Regions from separate parts of the Paenibacillus puldeungensis genome, predicted to be linked through region 3. Evidence: riboswitches for the same ligand, from Rfam matches in the RefSeq annotation. Region 3 holds a riboswitch; each other region holds the start of a gene.
The links. Region 3 has a riboswitch for cyclic di-AMP ahead of ACFQ3W_RS25315 (ubiquitin-like domain-containing protein). Riboswitches for the same ligand answer to the same signal wherever they lie in the genome.
Positions count from the first base shown of each region.

Region 1 (3,955 bases), on a different contig from region 3:
CTGGAAATCGCCGGTCTAACCGGAATTATTTTAGGGGCCGCGGCCAATCGTTGCCCAGTCGTTATCGATGGATTTATATCCACAGTAGCTGCGCTTGTGGCCCGGAATCTTGCACCTGAAGCAGCGGGTTACATGATCGCCTCGCATTTATCCCATGAGCAGGGGCACCGTTCGCTGCTGCAGGAGCTGGGACTTGCGCCGATGCTGCATTTAGATATGCGGCTAGGTGAAGGTACAGGCGGGGTACTGGCTCTTCATCTCGTTGATGCGGCTTGCCGGATTATGGCGGAGATGGCCACCTTTGAAAGTGCCGGAGTTTCTTCAGCAAGCGAGCCCAAAGAGGAGAACCGATGATCATTACGGTGACCGGTGGTGCCCGAAGCGGAAAAAGTACGTTTGCTGAACGCTGGTGCATGAAGCATGCTCCGGCCGCGGTATATGTGGCTACCGGACAAGCTTTCGATGAGGAGATGGAAAACCGCATATCTTTGCATCGGCAGCAGAGGGAGAGCAGCGGCTATCCGTGGACAACGGTCGAGGAGCCTTTGCATTTACCGGATCTGGTATCCAAACTGGGAAAGGATCAAGCTTCGGCATTACCGGATGGCCATCCCCATCTCCATCCCTATGTACTTGTAGACTGTCTGACCCTCTGGTTATCGAACGTGTTGCTTAGTGCCGAGTCCGAGGAGTTTTCTTCCTCTACCGAAGTCGTTAAACAGGAGATCGACCGTCTTGCCTCTGCTGTCGCTGCTTTTCCAGGTACCATTGTTCTGGTAACCAATGAGGTAGGAAGCGGGATCGTCCCGGAATATCCGTTAGGAAGGCTGTACCGTGATTTAGCAGGAATGCTGAACCAGACAATCGCCGACATTTCGGATCAGTTTTTTCTCGTTACTGCCGGAATTCCCATTGAATTAAAAAGCAGGGAGTATCGATTATGAGCCGGAAGGATCGTCCGATATTAGCTGCCTTTCAATTTTTGTCCAGGTTTCCGATCCGTGTGGAGCTCGATTTTACGCCCGATCTGCTGCGCAGAAGCGCAAAGTACTATCCGCTTGTGGGAGCGGTGATCGGATTACTGATCTGGGCTGCAGCCGCTATATTCTCTTTGGCGCTCCCTGCGCTCCCTGCTGCGGTCCTGACACTCGTAGTTTGGGTATGGATTACCGGCGGGCTTCATTTGGACGGCTGGATGGACACCGCCGACGGATTGCTCAGCTATAGATCCCGGGATAAAATGCTGGAAATTATGAAGGATAGCCGAGTCGGTGCGATGGGAGTAATGGCTTGCGTATTGCTGCTACTTCTCAAAATGTCGCTTATTGTCTCCTTGCTGGAAAAAGGCCCCTTTTACACCGGGCTGGCCTTCATGACGGCACCAGTATGGAGCCGATGGTTCATGACTTGGGCGATGCGGACATGGCCTAAGGCCCGGCAGGGTGAAGGCCTAGCTAGTCATTTTCAGGGTTTTGAAACCCGTGCTGCTGTCCATTCTGGCGTGCTCGCATTCCTGCTATCGGCATCAGGTATGCTGCTGGCAGAAATCTCTTTGGTGGGGAGAGGGACTGAGCTACCCTGGCTGCAGCTGCTCTTCTATTTTTTGCTCCACCCTATACTTGCTTGGGGGATGGGGACCTGGGCAGCCCGCCGCATAAACGCAAAACTTGGCGGATTAACCGGCGATACCTATGGGGCATTGAACGAAGGACTGGAGGTCTTATTGCTCCTTTTCGCAGTGATTTTGTTTCGGTGATACGCGACCTTAACAACAAACTTTGACAACGCCTCCAAATTTGAGTTAACATAATAATACGCTTAGTTTTCGATGAGTAAAGTCGAAAAGCGGGGGAACCAATCATTGGGGCGAATCGTTTACATCAGAACGTAGGGATCCATCTTTCCCGAGCCCGTCAGCTAACCTCGTTTGCAGTGGATGGGTCATAATTCCTCATATTTTCAGTCATCCATCATTGACCCTTTTTATAGGGTCTTTTTGTTTTTTTATAAGACCTCTCACCGCGAAATTAAGGCGGAGTGCTATATCATTCACTGCGATTGGTTTCTCGCTTCTCTTCATTACGAATCGTCACATTCAAAGGAGGAGATCGAGCATGGCACAGCCCAAGTTTATTACCGACATTGAAAAGGTGAAACAGTTATTCGAACATGAGCGTGAAGAACTACGTCCCATCACCGACAAATTCGTATTTCGAGCAAACGACTATTATCTGAAACTCATTGACTGGAATGATCCTGAGGATCCGATCCGCAAGCTGGTTATCCCAAACACGGGAGAACTCAAGGAGTATGGGCGCTGGGATGCCTCCGACGAAGCCGCCAATTATGTTGTTCCTGGCTGCCAGCACAAATATCGGACAACTGCTTTGTTAATCGTGTCCGAGGTATGTGGTTCATACTGTCGATACTGTTTCCGAAAACGGCTGTTCCGCAATGATGTGAAGGAAGCGATGTCCGACGTGACTCCAGGCATTGAGTATATTGCTAACCACCCCGAAATTAACAATGTACTTCTGACTGGCGGCGACAGTCTCATTCTTGCCACAAAGAAGCTTCGTACCATACTGGAGAAACTACGGTCCATCGAGCATGTTAAAATCATACGCCTCGGCTCCAAAATTCCGGTGTTCAATCCAATGCGCATTTACGAAGATCCCGAGCTGCTCGAGCTAATCAAGGAATTCTCGAGCGTGGAGAAGCGGATTTATGTCATGGCTCATATTAACCATCCCCGCGAAATTACGCCGGAGGCCGTACGTGGTTTTCAAGCGCTGCATGATGCCGGAGCGATCGTCGTTAATCAAACACCAATTCTTAAAGGCATTAACGATGATTCTGCCGTTCTAGGAGATCTGCTAGACCGCTTATCTTGGGCAGGCGTGACACCGTATTATTTTTTCATCAACCGCCCAGTGGCCGGAAACTCTGATTTTGTTATCCCGCTTAAACGGGCATACAGCCTTGTGGAGGAAGCCAAAGCACGAACTTCAGGGCTTGGGAAACGCGTTCGTCTATCCATGAGTCATGCCTCGGGCAAAATAGAGATATTGGCGATTGAAAACGGTCAAGCCTATTTGAAGTATCACCAATCCCGCGATAACGAATACGGCAAGTTTATGGTGCTAGAATGCCCGGACGATGCCGCATGGTTTGATGATCTGCCGGGGAGCGGGGCGTACTGGAGGAAACCGGAGAGTAAGAAGGATAGCTGCCAGACTGCGCTTGAACTATCAGATATTGGCGTGTAGGGCTCAAACGCAAATATATAATGTATCAAAAAAGACGTACTCCCTTGACCGGCTTCGGTGCATGGAGTACGTCTTCTACTGGTAATCAGCAATTGTGCCAGCTACACTTGAAACTTCCCAATGGACTCTCTTAGGGACAAAGCTTGCTCATGCAGCGAGCGAACTGTTTTGGCGTGTGATTCCATTTCGCTGAGCTGTTGCTCGGAATATTTCGAAATTTGTTCCATGTTCTCAAGCGATTTGGCTGTAATGTTTGCCGATTCCTCTACAGAGGCGGTGACTTCCTCCGTACCGGCGGACACCTCTTGCGTAGAGGCGGATACAGATTGGATCGTCAAATTGATATTGTCAATGAGCCGGGTTAATTGTTCGAAGGCAAGCCCAGCTTTCTTTACCCGGTCGGTACCGGACACAATTTCTTGACTGGCGCGGTGCATAGCGTTGACAGAGTTTTCCGATTCCTCGCGAATGCTCAGCAAATATTCCCCGATTTCTTCCATGGCGAGGCGCGATTGCTCAGCCAGCTTCCGCACTTCCTCGGCCACGACGGCAAATCCCTTGCCGTTTTCACCGGCTCGAGCCGCTTCGATCGCAGCGTTTAAGGCAAGAATATTAATCTGCTTCGTGATTTCAGTAATCGTTCCGACCACACTCGCAATGGATTCAGAGCGTTCGTTCAAAACACG
Region 1 is NZ_JBHTLM010000023.1:45,209-49,163, reverse strand. Features, by position in the region: gene cobT (nicotinate-nucleotide--dimethylbenzimidazole phosphoribosyltransferase) at 1-354, shown strand, start outside; gene cobU (bifunctional adenosylcobinamide kinase/adenosylcobinamide-phosphate guanylyltransferase) at 351-944, shown strand; gene cobS (adenosylcobinamide-GDP ribazoletransferase) at 941-1,756, shown strand; cyclic di-AMP (ydaO/yuaA leader) riboswitch at 1,806-1,947, shown strand; gene ACFQ3W_RS22290 (KamA family radical SAM protein) at 2,115-3,269, shown strand; gene ACFQ3W_RS22285 (methyl-accepting chemotaxis protein) at 3,371-3,955, opposite strand, start outside.
Region 1: linked by a shared signal. The riboswitch ahead of ACFQ3W_RS22290 (KamA family radical SAM protein) and the one ahead of ACFQ3W_RS25315 (ubiquitin-like domain-containing protein) in region 3 are both predicted to bind cyclic di-AMP.

Region 2 (3,955 bases), on a different contig from region 3:
TTGTAAGGGAATCGTGGAGCTGCACAATGGAACTATTACAGCAAAGCCGAATGAACCGCAAGGGATCGTAATTACGATAACGCTGCCCTTAAGCAAGCAGTATGGAATATATTCTGAACCGCAAGGAAAAGGGGCGGAGAATGATGACCATAAATAATCATGGATCTCGTATATTAATTGTCGATGACGAACCTCAAATTCGTAAACTTCTGAAAGTGACCTTACAGGCGCATCAATATTCAATTCACGAAGCGTCTACAGGAGAGGAAGGTGTGCTGCAAGCCTCTTTGGCTCATCCGGATCTGATCGTGCTTGATCTCGGACTGCCGGACATGCCCGGTATGGAGGTGTTAGCCCGCATACGGGACTGGTCAAACGTGCCGATCATTGTACTGACGGCCAAAGACAGAGAGGAAGACAAGATCGTGGCATTGGACAACGGCGCCGACGATTATGTGACCAAGCCATTCAGCATGGGTGAACTGGTTGCCAGAATTCGTGTGGCCCTGCGTCATGCAGCTAAATCGGCAAACGAACCTATCCTTCAGCTTGGCGAACTAACCATCGATTTGGCGCAGCGAATTGTAGAATTGAATGGAGAACGCATTAAGCTGACTCCGACAGAATATGACCTTCTGAAGGTTCTAGCCTCCAACGCCGGAAAGATCGTAACGCAGCGGCAATTGCTTCAGCAGGTTTGGGGCAGCCATTATGATGAGTCCGAAAGCCACTACCTGAGGGTATACATCGGACACCTGCGTAAGAAACTGGAAAAGGACTCGACGCAGCCCAAATTAATCGTTACGGAGCCCGGAATCGGATATCGTCTTCTTCCTCAGGAATAGAGCTGAAATCTTAGCTATCGTGAGTAAGATGCACGAGAAATGTTCATAAATGTATTTTTTTCTCATTTCATTTGTACTGAAGCTTGAATTTCCTTTTTCTTTATCTTCAGGCATCTTTCGGCGCTTTTACAAAAGGATTTGAGAAGTAGTATGATTCGGTTTAAACGAACGCTGAATTCCCGTTATACGGGAAGCGGGGGAACCATCGGATCGCAAGGTACGGTCCATTTGGGGTGAATCCGAAAAGAGACGACTTTCCGTCTCATAAGGTAGGGCGACTCTCACCGCCCGAATCCGGCAGCTAACCTCGTAAGCGTAGCAGAGAGAACCTTTATTTTGCCATGCTTTTGCGCCAGGCTTTTTTGCCTGTCCTCGCAGACCGCAGCAGAGGTTTGTTCTCTGTCTGTGGTTTTTTTCTGTAATCATACGGCCAAAAGAACTTTATTACGTTCTAAGCCGACGGAGGACCAATAAACATGAGGGCTTATTATTTGGGGACACATCGGGATCTGCTGGACCCGGTTAGTTTGCGTTATCTGCGTTTCGGAGCGCTTTGGTATGAGGAACACGGCCAAAGATTGGTCGTCGGCTATGGTTTTGGTGAAAGCAAAATCGAGATCCTTCGCCAATTCGGTGCTCAGGCATCCTGCCAAGCATGCATGGATATGGAGATCGTGCATGAGATCTATCAAAAAATCAGAAAACAACAGCAGGAACAAGATTGGTCCGAACACCGACAGCTTCCGCTTCTATCCGCTTTTAAAAAACCATGGAGGAATATGTCTTCAGGCTGGTACGTCTTAAAATTTCAAAAATCATTTCCTGTTCATTTATCCATTGTTCACAAAACAAAATATACCGTATGGATTGAGCATTCTGCCGTTTGTGAAAACGAAGCGGAAATCCAATGTTGCATTGAAAAAGCTGCGGCAGCTCACCATATTGACCTTAAATGGGTGGAAGGTTGGGGAGGAAAGCGGAATGGTTAAAAATCAGCTCAATTCCGACTCGGCCTTTTTTCCGTCATGGTCGACCGTAATTTGCCGAATCCATCGTCTATCAATTAATCTTAAAGGAGACAATATAAGAATCGAGCTACAGGGGACGGAAAGAGGTCATAAAGATGAACACCAAATATTTGGCAAGCATCTCGCTATTCATTATGTTTTGCGGCTTTATAGGCACATTATTATTACCCCAATCTACTTTTATTCTATTGTTGAAGGGGAGCTTTGAGGCAGGTCTGGTAGGGGGCATGGCCGATTGGTTTGCGGTTACTGCATTATTTCGCCATCCACTAGGTATCCCTATCCCCCATACTTCGTTATTACTAAAAAATAAAAACAAAATTACACGTTCGTTGATTTCCGCCGTTGAGAATGAGCTTTTAAATAAGCAAAGCATTGAAGCCAAGCTTCGGTCCGTTCACGTTTTGGAAACGTCATTCTTCATGCTAGCCAAATTACTGAGCAGGAAGAAAACCAGATTGGGCATACTGAATTTCTGCGAAACGCTGCTGCGGCAGCTGCCGGCAGAGAAATGCGTTCCGTATCTACAAAACGGATTATCCGTCTGGCTTAGTAAAGTTGATATTAGCTCCGCAACGAAAAATGTCTATCTGCAAGCCGTACGTTCCGGATACGATTACAAGGTTATCGACCTCGCGGCCACGGGACTAATCAAGTGGCTGGAGCAGGAGAATACAGGGGCACTCCTCGGCAGCATGGCGTACCGGAAATTATCGGAAATGAAAAGCAAAGGAATCAAAGGATTTTTCCTTCAGGCTGTAACAGGCTTTTTGACTGAAGATAAACTAGGTGTAATTCTGCAGGATTTGTCTCTTTCGGCGGCAAAAGAACTTATGGACGAGGCTAATCCTCTGCGCGAAAAGCTCATTCAGGAGCTGCGCAGCACATTGCTTCGGCTCATTGAAGATGAAGATAAGCTGCAGACTATCCGGAATTGGACTATAAATCAAATACAAGAAGAGTATGGAACGAATTTTCTGGCTTCAAGCATTGAAAACTTACGGGCGGCGGCGCTTGAGAGACTGGAGGAAGAACGCATAGCCGGGGGGCGCAAAATCTTTACGCTATACGGTTCCTTAATCCGGTTCATCAAGAGTCGCAAGCCGGAGGTTCTCGCGTCCATGGAGGACCGTCTTACGCAGTATTTGATCAATCTGGCGGCTTCGAATCATCATCTTATAGGTCAATTGGTAAAGGATAACCTGGACCAAATGGACGATGAGTCTTTAGTGATAATGCTTGAGGAAAAGCTTGGAAAAGACTTGCAATGGATTCGCGTCAATGGAGCCCTTTGCGGTTTTATACTGGGTTTTATGCTCACTTTAGTTTCCCTTATGATTTCGAGATAGCGCCAAAGGGTAGAAAAATGGTAGAAGTTTTGCTTCGGCAGACAAAAAACGCGGCCCCCGAAAACCTCGAAGACCGCGTTCTGCTTAGATTGTTTAGGATGCTGGTGAAGGGATTCGAACCCCCGACCTACGCATTACGAATGCGTTGCTCTACCAGCTGAGCTACACCAGCGAAAAACTTTTTTAGCGTGAAACAAAGACTATTATACCGCTTCTGAAAAATAATGCAAGAACTAATTCCTGGAAGTCGGGTGTTTTCTCCCTACCTGCCCACAAGAACTATAATTTTTCGCGTACGGAACGCAGCTTCTGTTCGGATGAGCTTGCTTTATCCCGGCGGTCATCGATTTTAATCGACGTTGATACACGACCAGCCCCGGCTTGGAAAGGTGCTTCGTGAATCGCCCGAATAGCTGCAAATACATTGTCTAGGTTACCTTCAATAATTGTGCTCATCGAGGTCAGCGTATACGTGATCCCCTCCTGCTTACCCAGCACCCGCTGCAAATCGGCTACATAGGAACTCAGACTTGTACTCCCCGTACCGATCGGAATAATCGTCACTTCTGCAATAGCCATACCGTGGTCCCCCTTGTCCAAAGTTAATCACTCTCCATTTATTTTACCACTTTAGCAGGCGTATTTTACAAATCTGATGTATCACATCTTCTCTTATATTTGCAGTAACACCTATTCAGCTTACTTCAAACGAAATATTCCTTGACGGGAATAT
Region 2 is NZ_JBHTLM010000009.1:24,043-27,997, reverse strand. Features, by position in the region: gene ACFQ3W_RS13665 (ATP-binding protein) at 1-157, shown strand, start outside; gene ACFQ3W_RS13660 (response regulator) at 144-845, shown strand; cyclic di-AMP (ydaO/yuaA leader) riboswitch at 1,005-1,176, shown strand; gene ACFQ3W_RS13655 (hypothetical protein) at 1,322-1,834, shown strand; gene ACFQ3W_RS13650 (hypothetical protein) at 1,827-2,081, shown strand; gene ACFQ3W_RS13645 (DUF445 domain-containing protein) at 1,969-3,222, shown strand; tRNA gene ACFQ3W_RS13640 (tRNA-Thr) at 3,322-3,394, opposite strand; gene ACFQ3W_RS13635 (MTH1187 family thiamine-binding protein) at 3,502-3,801, opposite strand.
Region 2: linked by a shared signal. The riboswitch ahead of ACFQ3W_RS13655 (hypothetical protein) and the one ahead of ACFQ3W_RS25315 (ubiquitin-like domain-containing protein) in region 3 are both predicted to bind cyclic di-AMP.

Region 3 (3,955 bases):
TCCTGCGGACGATTGGGGATGGTTTTCCTGAGAAGGTGGCGTCGGTCATTCGGAAAGATTACGATAACCCGATTGTTGTCAATTTGGTGTCAAGTCCCCTTGATGCCGATCGGATGGATTATTTGCTCAGGGATGCATACTTTACTGGCGTCAATTACGGTACAATTGACATGGACCGCATTTTGAGAATGCTTCGTCCCTACCAAGGGCGGGTAGTTGTCAAAGAGTCGGGCATGCATGCCGTGGAAGACTATTTAATGTCCCGTTATCAAATGTACTGGCAAGTTTACTTTCATCCGGTTACCCGGAGTTCAGAGATTATATTGCGGCAAATTTTGCGCCGGGCGAAGCAACTGTATGGACAAGGCCATGAGTTCCTCTTCCTGCCAGACCCCCTCCCTGGACTATTTCAAGGAGAATTAAGCGTCCGTGATTATCTCTTGCTGGACGAAGCGCTGATGCAAACTGCCTTCATGCAGTGGAAGAATGAATCCGACACCTTGCTGAGCGAACTTTGCACTCGCTTTTTGGATCGCAAATTGTATAAATATGTAGAACTTGAATCATGCGATGTAGATCGTATCCAGGATATTCGTCTCGCGTTTGCTGAGGCCGGATTAGATCCTGAATACGATTTGGAAATTGATTTTCCAAGCGATCTGCCGTATGATGTGTTCCGACCGGACGAAGCGTCCAAGGAAAAGCAAATTTTACTTTTGGATCATCAGAACAGGTTGCGGGAAATATCGGAAGTATCCGATATCGTTCGCTCCATTAGCGGGCTAAGACGAGGCAAAAATTATTTGTACTATCCTGATAATAAAATAAACGCAACTTTGGATCGTTTGCCTCGTGATATTGCCCAAATATTCGAACAGAAACGTTAGGAGGTACCTAAGGCTAATGCTTATTGATACACATACTCATCTGGACGCTCCGGAGTTTGATGACGATCGCGAGGAAACGATCGCACGGGCTTTGGAGCAAGGGGTTTCGCGGATGATCAACATCGGCTTTAACCGCGACACAATCCCTACAACCATGAAGCTCGCCGAATCGTATGATTTTATTTATGCGGCCGTCGGCTGGCATCCGCAGGATGCGATAACGATGCGCGAAGGGGATTTGGACTGGATTGCACAATTGTGCGAACACGAAAAAGTAGTTGCCATCGGGGAGATCGGGCTCGATTATTATTGGGATACGTCACCTAAAGATGTCCAACAGGACGTGTTCCGTAAGCAAATTGGACTAGCCCGAAGCCTCGGGATGCCAATTTGTATCCATAATCGGGATGCCCATGAGGATGTTGTCCGCATTCTTCGCGAAGAAAAGGCAAGCGAGATCGGCGGAGTTCTTCATTCTTTTTCAGGAAGCTGGGAAATCGCCAAAATGTGCCTGGATTTGGGGTTCCATTTATCTTTCGGTGGTCCGATCACGTTTAAAAATGCCAAAACTCCGAAAGAGGTTCTGATTAAGACGCCGATGGATCGATTATTGATCGAAACAGATTCCCCTTATCTCACACCGCACCCATATCGTGGGAAGAGGAATGAGTCGGCTAACGTTCGTTTGGTTGCGGAAGCAGCAGCAGAGCTTAAAGGGGTATCGGTGGAGGAAATCGCCGAAATTACAACCCGAAATGCACTGGAACGATTTGGAATCCCGAGTATTTCGGAGTAAAAGGGATGAAAAAAGGAGTATTTTCGAAAGATTAATGTATTTTAAACAATAAAAACGAGTTCATTACATTTTTTTAACCATTTTTTTAAAAAAACGTGGTTGATTCGTCCTTTACAACATGCATCGAAACAGGATAGAATTTTTTCAGTGATTGTTTTTGGCTCAGCTTGGAAGCTGAAACAGCCATTCAATCTCTGGTTCCATGAACCAGTCTCGCTGAATCTCCGAGAGGAGAACGGGGGAACCGATGCAGATCTGGATCAGTATGTTCTGGCCATTTCTGTAATTGATTTCTTTACAGAGTCTTAGGGGTGAATTCAAGGTCGTTGCGCCATGAGCGAATGACTGAGAACGGGCGGCTCTCTTTCGTCCGAATCCGACAGCTAACCTCGTAAGCGTAATAAGAGAGGTAACTCGTGCAGCTATTACACCAAGACGTTCAAGAAGCCACGAAGGAGTTCCTCTAACTCTTTCTTTGGCTTCTTTTGTTTTGAATAAAAGTAATAGGGTCATCATACTGTTGATAAACAGGAGGTGACAAATGCCGAACAGACTGGGGCAGGATGCGAAATGAGGGGAATCTTCACTCGTTTCGTAAAAAAACTGTAGTCACGTCAAACGTTATCATGCATCGACCTAGACGGCGGGACTATGAAGGAGGACGGAAGAAATGGGCATTTTCCACAAAGGGGAGACCCATGAATCACGCTCATCCAGCATGTCTTACGCAATGCGATGGAAGCATGAGAATTTACGCCAGATTACGCTCGTCGGCGTTCTGGCCATCGCGGTAATCTTCATCATCCTGATCTGGCTTTTCGGCCAAGATCATAAAAAAGTATCGCTGGTTGTTGACGGTAAAGCGCAAGCCGTTGAGACCAAGGAATCAAAGGTAGCAGAGGTGCTGAACGAACAATCCATTCAGCTCCATCCGAAAGATACCATTTCGCGGCCACTGAACAGCTCACTTGGTGACGGGGACCGTATCGTCATCGTACGCGCGGTGCCGGTTAAAGTGAGTTTGGATGGAACCACAAAGGTTCATTTCACAACAAAAGCCAAAGTTGAGGATGCCGTTTCTGAACTTGGTGTGAGGCTGCAGAAGGACGATAAGGTAACCCCTGCCTTGGACAGTGAGGTTTCGGCCAATCTAAATATCCAAATCGTTCGGGTCAACAAGCAAACCGTGCAGAAGAAAGAAGCTATACCCTTTAAGGTCGTAAAGAAGGAAGATGCTACTCTTCTAAAGGGCAAAACCAAGGTTGTCCAACAAGGCAGCCAAGGGTTGGTTATTCACAGCATAGAGAAAGTTTTTGAAGACGGAAAGTTTGTGGCGAAGCGTTGGGTAGGAAAAGCGGTATCCAAAAACGCCAAGCCAAAAATCGTTGCGGTCGGTACGAAGCAGCCGACAGCCGTTCTGTCTGCCAGCATTACGCGTAAAGCGGGGGCGGTAAGTATCGGCGGTTTGACGACCAAGGGCGGCGTCTCATTTAAATATAAAAAGGCACTGAAGAACGTCACTCTGACTGCCTATTCGGCTGAGGAGGACGGTATTGGCACCCGCACCGCTTCCGGCACTCGAGTAGCGGAAGGCAGAACGATAGCCGTCGATAAGGATGTCGTTCCACTCGGCTGGTGGGTATTCATAGAGGGCATCGGTTTCCGTAAAGCGGAAGATACCGGTGGGGCCATCAATGGCCACAAAATCGACGTGTATTATGACACGTTAAAAGCGGCAAATCATTTCGGCAAGAAGAAGGGGCGCACGGTATACGTAATCGGTCCGACGAAGCCGGAATTGAACTAACCTTGTTTTACTTTGCATGGGGAATGAGATACTATTAGGATGATGAATAAGACATTGGATTAGAAGAGGATTTATTCCTCTTCTTTTTGTTATTAGAAGGGAAGACGGATCATGATTAAAGAGGTCATCGTGGTAGAGGGCCGGGATGACACCGTTGCGGTAAAGCGAGCGGTTGAGGCGGATACGATTGAGACTGGGGGCTCGGCGATTAACGAGATGACGTTGAAGAAAATCGCCTTGGCCCAGGAGCGGCGCGGAGTGATCATTTTTACCGATCCCGATCATGCAGGGGAGCGAATCCGTAAAATTATCGCAAATCGGGTTCCTGGCTGCAAACATGCATTCCTGCGCGAGGCTGACGCGACCAAGCGGGGGGATATCGGCATCGAGAACGCCTCGCCGGAAGCGATCCGTGAAGCACTTTCCAAGGTGCGAAGTGAAGCTCCGGGAGTAGAAGGGCATATC
Region 3 is NZ_JBHTLM010000035.1:15,403-19,357, forward strand. Features, by position in the region: gene ACFQ3W_RS25305 (HD domain-containing protein) at 1-887, shown strand, start outside; gene ACFQ3W_RS25310 (TatD family hydrolase) at 904-1,683, shown strand; cyclic di-AMP (ydaO/yuaA leader) riboswitch at 1,888-2,097, shown strand; gene ACFQ3W_RS25315 (ubiquitin-like domain-containing protein) at 2,354-3,490, shown strand; gene rnmV (ribonuclease M5) at 3,602-3,955, shown strand, end outside.

Region 4 (3,955 bases), on a different contig from region 3:
AGACATTGTCTAACAAGGAGTGAATGTCTGTAATATTGCTCATCTGCTGGCTGAGCTCATAAAGTACGGCTGTGTGCGCCTCCCTCTGCTTGGAGTAGAGCAGTTGCCGTTTCAGCTTTACCGCCAGGCTGGCCGTTAACGTGGCGACTGCCAAATAAACGCCGAATGAAATTAAATAGCGCAAGTCCGTTATACCGAAACTCAGAAAGGGAGAAACGAAGAAGAAATCGAAAGCCAGAACCCCCAAAACGGCTGCGTACAAAGCAGGACGTAGTCCCCAAAAGGCGGCGCTTAGAAGTACAGGTAGCAAAAAAAGAAGCGCTACATTGACTAAATCAAAAGCAAGACCGAATGGATGCATTGCGACGGTCATGCAAGCGATGAGCAGTGTGATGCTTACATAAGGCATCCAGATCGTTTTCAGCTTGTGCATTTTGTGCATTTTTACCCCTTCCTGTCTGTCATGTATCCGTTCCTACTATAAGTTTAGGGTAATGTAAAAAAGAAATAAAATAAACCGGTTATAGGTGTAAAAATTCCATAAAAATGCGTGAAAAGTCCTATAATCATGAGTATTTGAGAGAAAATTGAAGATTCTCCGTTTTGATAACGCTAACTTAATCTTAATATTCCATATTTCAACGAATATTCGAACTGTGACGTTTTACAAAAAAAATTCCGAAGAGTAAGATACGGTCCATGAGTTGAATTGCTATTCGATTCTGAATTGGGGTGCCGATCAAAAACGGGGGAGTAAACGGACTGAAAGCTTGTGTGTGAGAGCAAGTTGATCAGAACTGTTTGGGACGGATTTCTTCGCTCATGAATCATTTAAACCGAAGATAGGGCGTCTCTCACCGCCCGAAGCCGTCAGCTAACCCGCAGGCGAAACGAAGCATGTTTTTTTGAGGGAGAGGATGAATCAACCGCTTGTAATTGATTTTTATAAATAATGATTTATAAACGCTGAGTCCTTGATGTTAAGGAACGGGGGAACCAATGGAAGCCGCAATCGGCTTCATGGGGTGAATCACCAGGCACTTTCGGTGCAGGGTGTAGGGCGACTCTCACGCCCGAATCCGTCAGCTAACCTCGTAAGCGTATTGGAGAGGCAACATTTGTCGCGAGCCGATCAGGATGACTGCGTCATGATCAAGAAGCCGCGGAAAAGGTTCCTCTTTTCCAAAGCTTCTTTTTTGTTGCCTTTTTCCTTGATTAGGAGGAGGAGCGCATGGAGAAAAGCCGTATTTTAGTGGCCGCTTCAAATAAAGCGGGGAGAAACTTCATTCGGTTGCTTATGCATCAAAACGTTCCGGTAGCAGCCTTAACCAATAACAAAAGGGAAGAAAAGCTGCTGAGGGAAATCGGAGTAAATGAGATTTTGCGTGTAAGTACTACCCGTAATAAGGCAGGGGAGATGCCTGTATTTCCGATCGGGCGAGTTTTCATTTTTGAGTCCAGTCTACCGTTGAGCTGCCAGTATTTGCAGTTTGTTGCCCGGTTTTCCTGCAAAGCGACAACTGTTGTGACGACCACGTGGCATCCCGAGGCGATTTATAAAAAACTCGGTGCTTCCTATGTGGTATACACAAAAAACGGGGAAGTCGGGTTTCTACTCAGCGATCTGACTGATTAACTATTGGAGGAGTGTCGTGATGCTGGATATTGGGATGATACTAACGTTGACCGCAGCCTTCGCGCTTGTGATCGGGTTTGTCGTTTGGTGCGGAAGAACGATAGAGGATGCGGGAGGCGAACGCGAATGACAATCGTGTTGATTTTCACGCTTGCATTGCTGATCTACCTGATCTATGCCTTGCTTCATCCGGAAAAGTTTTAATGAGTTTTTTTAGTGGGAGGAACGGTCATGGATATATTTCAAATTGTAATTGTGATCGGCATCTTGATGCTGATTGCCAAACCGCTCGGGAATTATTTGTATCACGTCTTCTCTAACGAACCTAATCGTACGGATAAAATATTTGGGTGGGCCGAGAAGCCTATCTATGCGATCATCGGGTTGAAGAATCGCGCGGGCATGAGCTGGAAGCGGTACGCGGTTAGCTTTATCGCAACCAACTTCGTACTCGTCGCGGTAAGTTACTTGCTGCTGCGGGTGCAGAGCGGCTTGCCGCTTAATCCGAACGATACCGGCAATATGGAGCCAACGCTGGTGCTGAACACGGTTATAAGCTTCATTACGAACACAAACCTGCAGCATTACAGCGGCGAGACAGGGCTGACCTATTTCACTCAAATGGCCGTGATCATGATGATGATGTTTACGTCAGCAGCTACCGGCTTCTCGGTAGCGGTCGCGTTTGTCCGGGGCATTACAAGCAAGGGCAAGACGCTGGGTAACTTCTTTGAGGATTTCGTCAAGGCGCATACGCGGATTTTTTTTCCGCTGGCGGTGATCGTCACGCTCGTGCTGGTCGCGCTGCAGGTACCGCAGACGCTTGATCCTACGCTGACGGTAACGACGCTGCAGGGTACGACGCAGCATATCGCCATCGGGCCTATCGCCTCGCTGGAGTCGATCAAGCATTTGGGTACCAACGGCGGCGGCTTCATGGGTGCCAACTCGGCGCATCCGTTTGAGAATCCGAGCCCGCTGACCAATGTGATCGAGATCCTGTCGATGTGGTCGTTGCCCGCGGCGCTGCCTTTTATGTACGGCAGATTCGCAAAGAGCCGCAAGCAGGGGTGGGTTATATTCTCGGCGATGATGGTTTTGTTCCTCGTATTCCTTACCGTTGTCTATACAGCCGAGAAGAGCGGCAATCCGGCGCTGAACGCGTTTGGTATCGATGCTTCACAGGGCAGCATGGAGGGGAAAGAGGTACGCTTCGGCATTGCCCAATCTGCGCTGTTCACTACCGTGACGACGGCAGCGACGACCGGCACGGTCAACAATATGCACGATACGCTGACCCCGCTCGGCGGTCTGGTGCCGCTGGCGGAGATGATGCTGAACGTCGTATTCGGCGGAAAAGGCGTCGGACTGGTCAATATGCTGATGTATGCCATACTCGCCGTATTCATCTGCGGACTGATGGTCGGCCGCACGCCGGAGTTCCTTGGCCGCAAGATTGAGCCGCGTGAGATGAAGCTGATCGCGATTGCGATTCTGGTGCATCCGTTCATTATTCTGGCGCCGACGGCAATCGCCTTCCTGACCGATCTCGGCCAGGGGGCAATATCGAATCCCGGCTTCCACGGCATCTCGCAGGTGCTGTACGAATATACATCGTCGGCCGCAAACAACGGCTCCGGCTTCGAGGGGCTGGCGGACAATACGCCGTTTTGGAACATTACGACCGGTCTTGTGATGTTTTTCGGGCGATATATATCGATGATCGCGATGCTCGCCGTTGCCGGATCGCTGACGCGCAAGCAATGGGTGCCGGAGACGATCGGCACGTTCCGCACGGATAACGTGCTGTTCACGGTCCTGTTGATCGGCACCGTCATTTTGATCGGCGCGCTGACCTTCCTGCCGGTGATTGCCCTGGGGCCGGTCGCTGAGCATCTGACGATTCGCTAATAAGAAATGGGGTGAAGTTGCCATGAACGAAAGACGTAAAAAAAGCATGTTCTCCGGTCCGCTTGTCGCACAAGCCTTGAAGGCGAGCGTCATCAAGCTGAATCCGGCCGTTATGATGAAAAATCCCGTGATGTTCGTCGTCGAGGTTGGCACGGTCATCGTGCTGCTGATGACGGTGTTTCCCGGTTACTTCGATGCGAAGGATCGCATCGGTTTTAATCTCACCGTGTTCGTGATCTTATTGGTTACAGTGCTGTTCGCCAATTTTGCCGAAGCGCTGGCGGAGGGCAGAGGCAAGGCTCAAGCCGATACGTTGAAGCGGACGAAGAAAGAGATTACCGCAAATAAAGTAGTTGGGGGTGGCGTTAAAACTGTTCCTTCGACGGAGCTGCGCAAGGGAGATATCGT
Region 4 is NZ_JBHTLM010000009.1:28,965-32,919, forward strand. Features, by position in the region: gene ACFQ3W_RS13665 (ATP-binding protein) at 1-442, opposite strand, end outside; cyclic di-AMP (ydaO/yuaA leader) riboswitch at 955-1,116, shown strand; gene ACFQ3W_RS13670 (hypothetical protein) at 1,232-1,636, shown strand; gene kdpF (K(+)-transporting ATPase subunit F) at 1,763-1,840, shown strand; gene kdpA (potassium-transporting ATPase subunit KdpA) at 1,868-3,547, shown strand; gene kdpB (potassium-transporting ATPase subunit KdpB) at 3,570-3,955, shown strand, end outside.
Region 4: linked by a shared signal. The riboswitch ahead of ACFQ3W_RS13670 (hypothetical protein) and the one ahead of ACFQ3W_RS25315 (ubiquitin-like domain-containing protein) in region 3 are both predicted to bind cyclic di-AMP.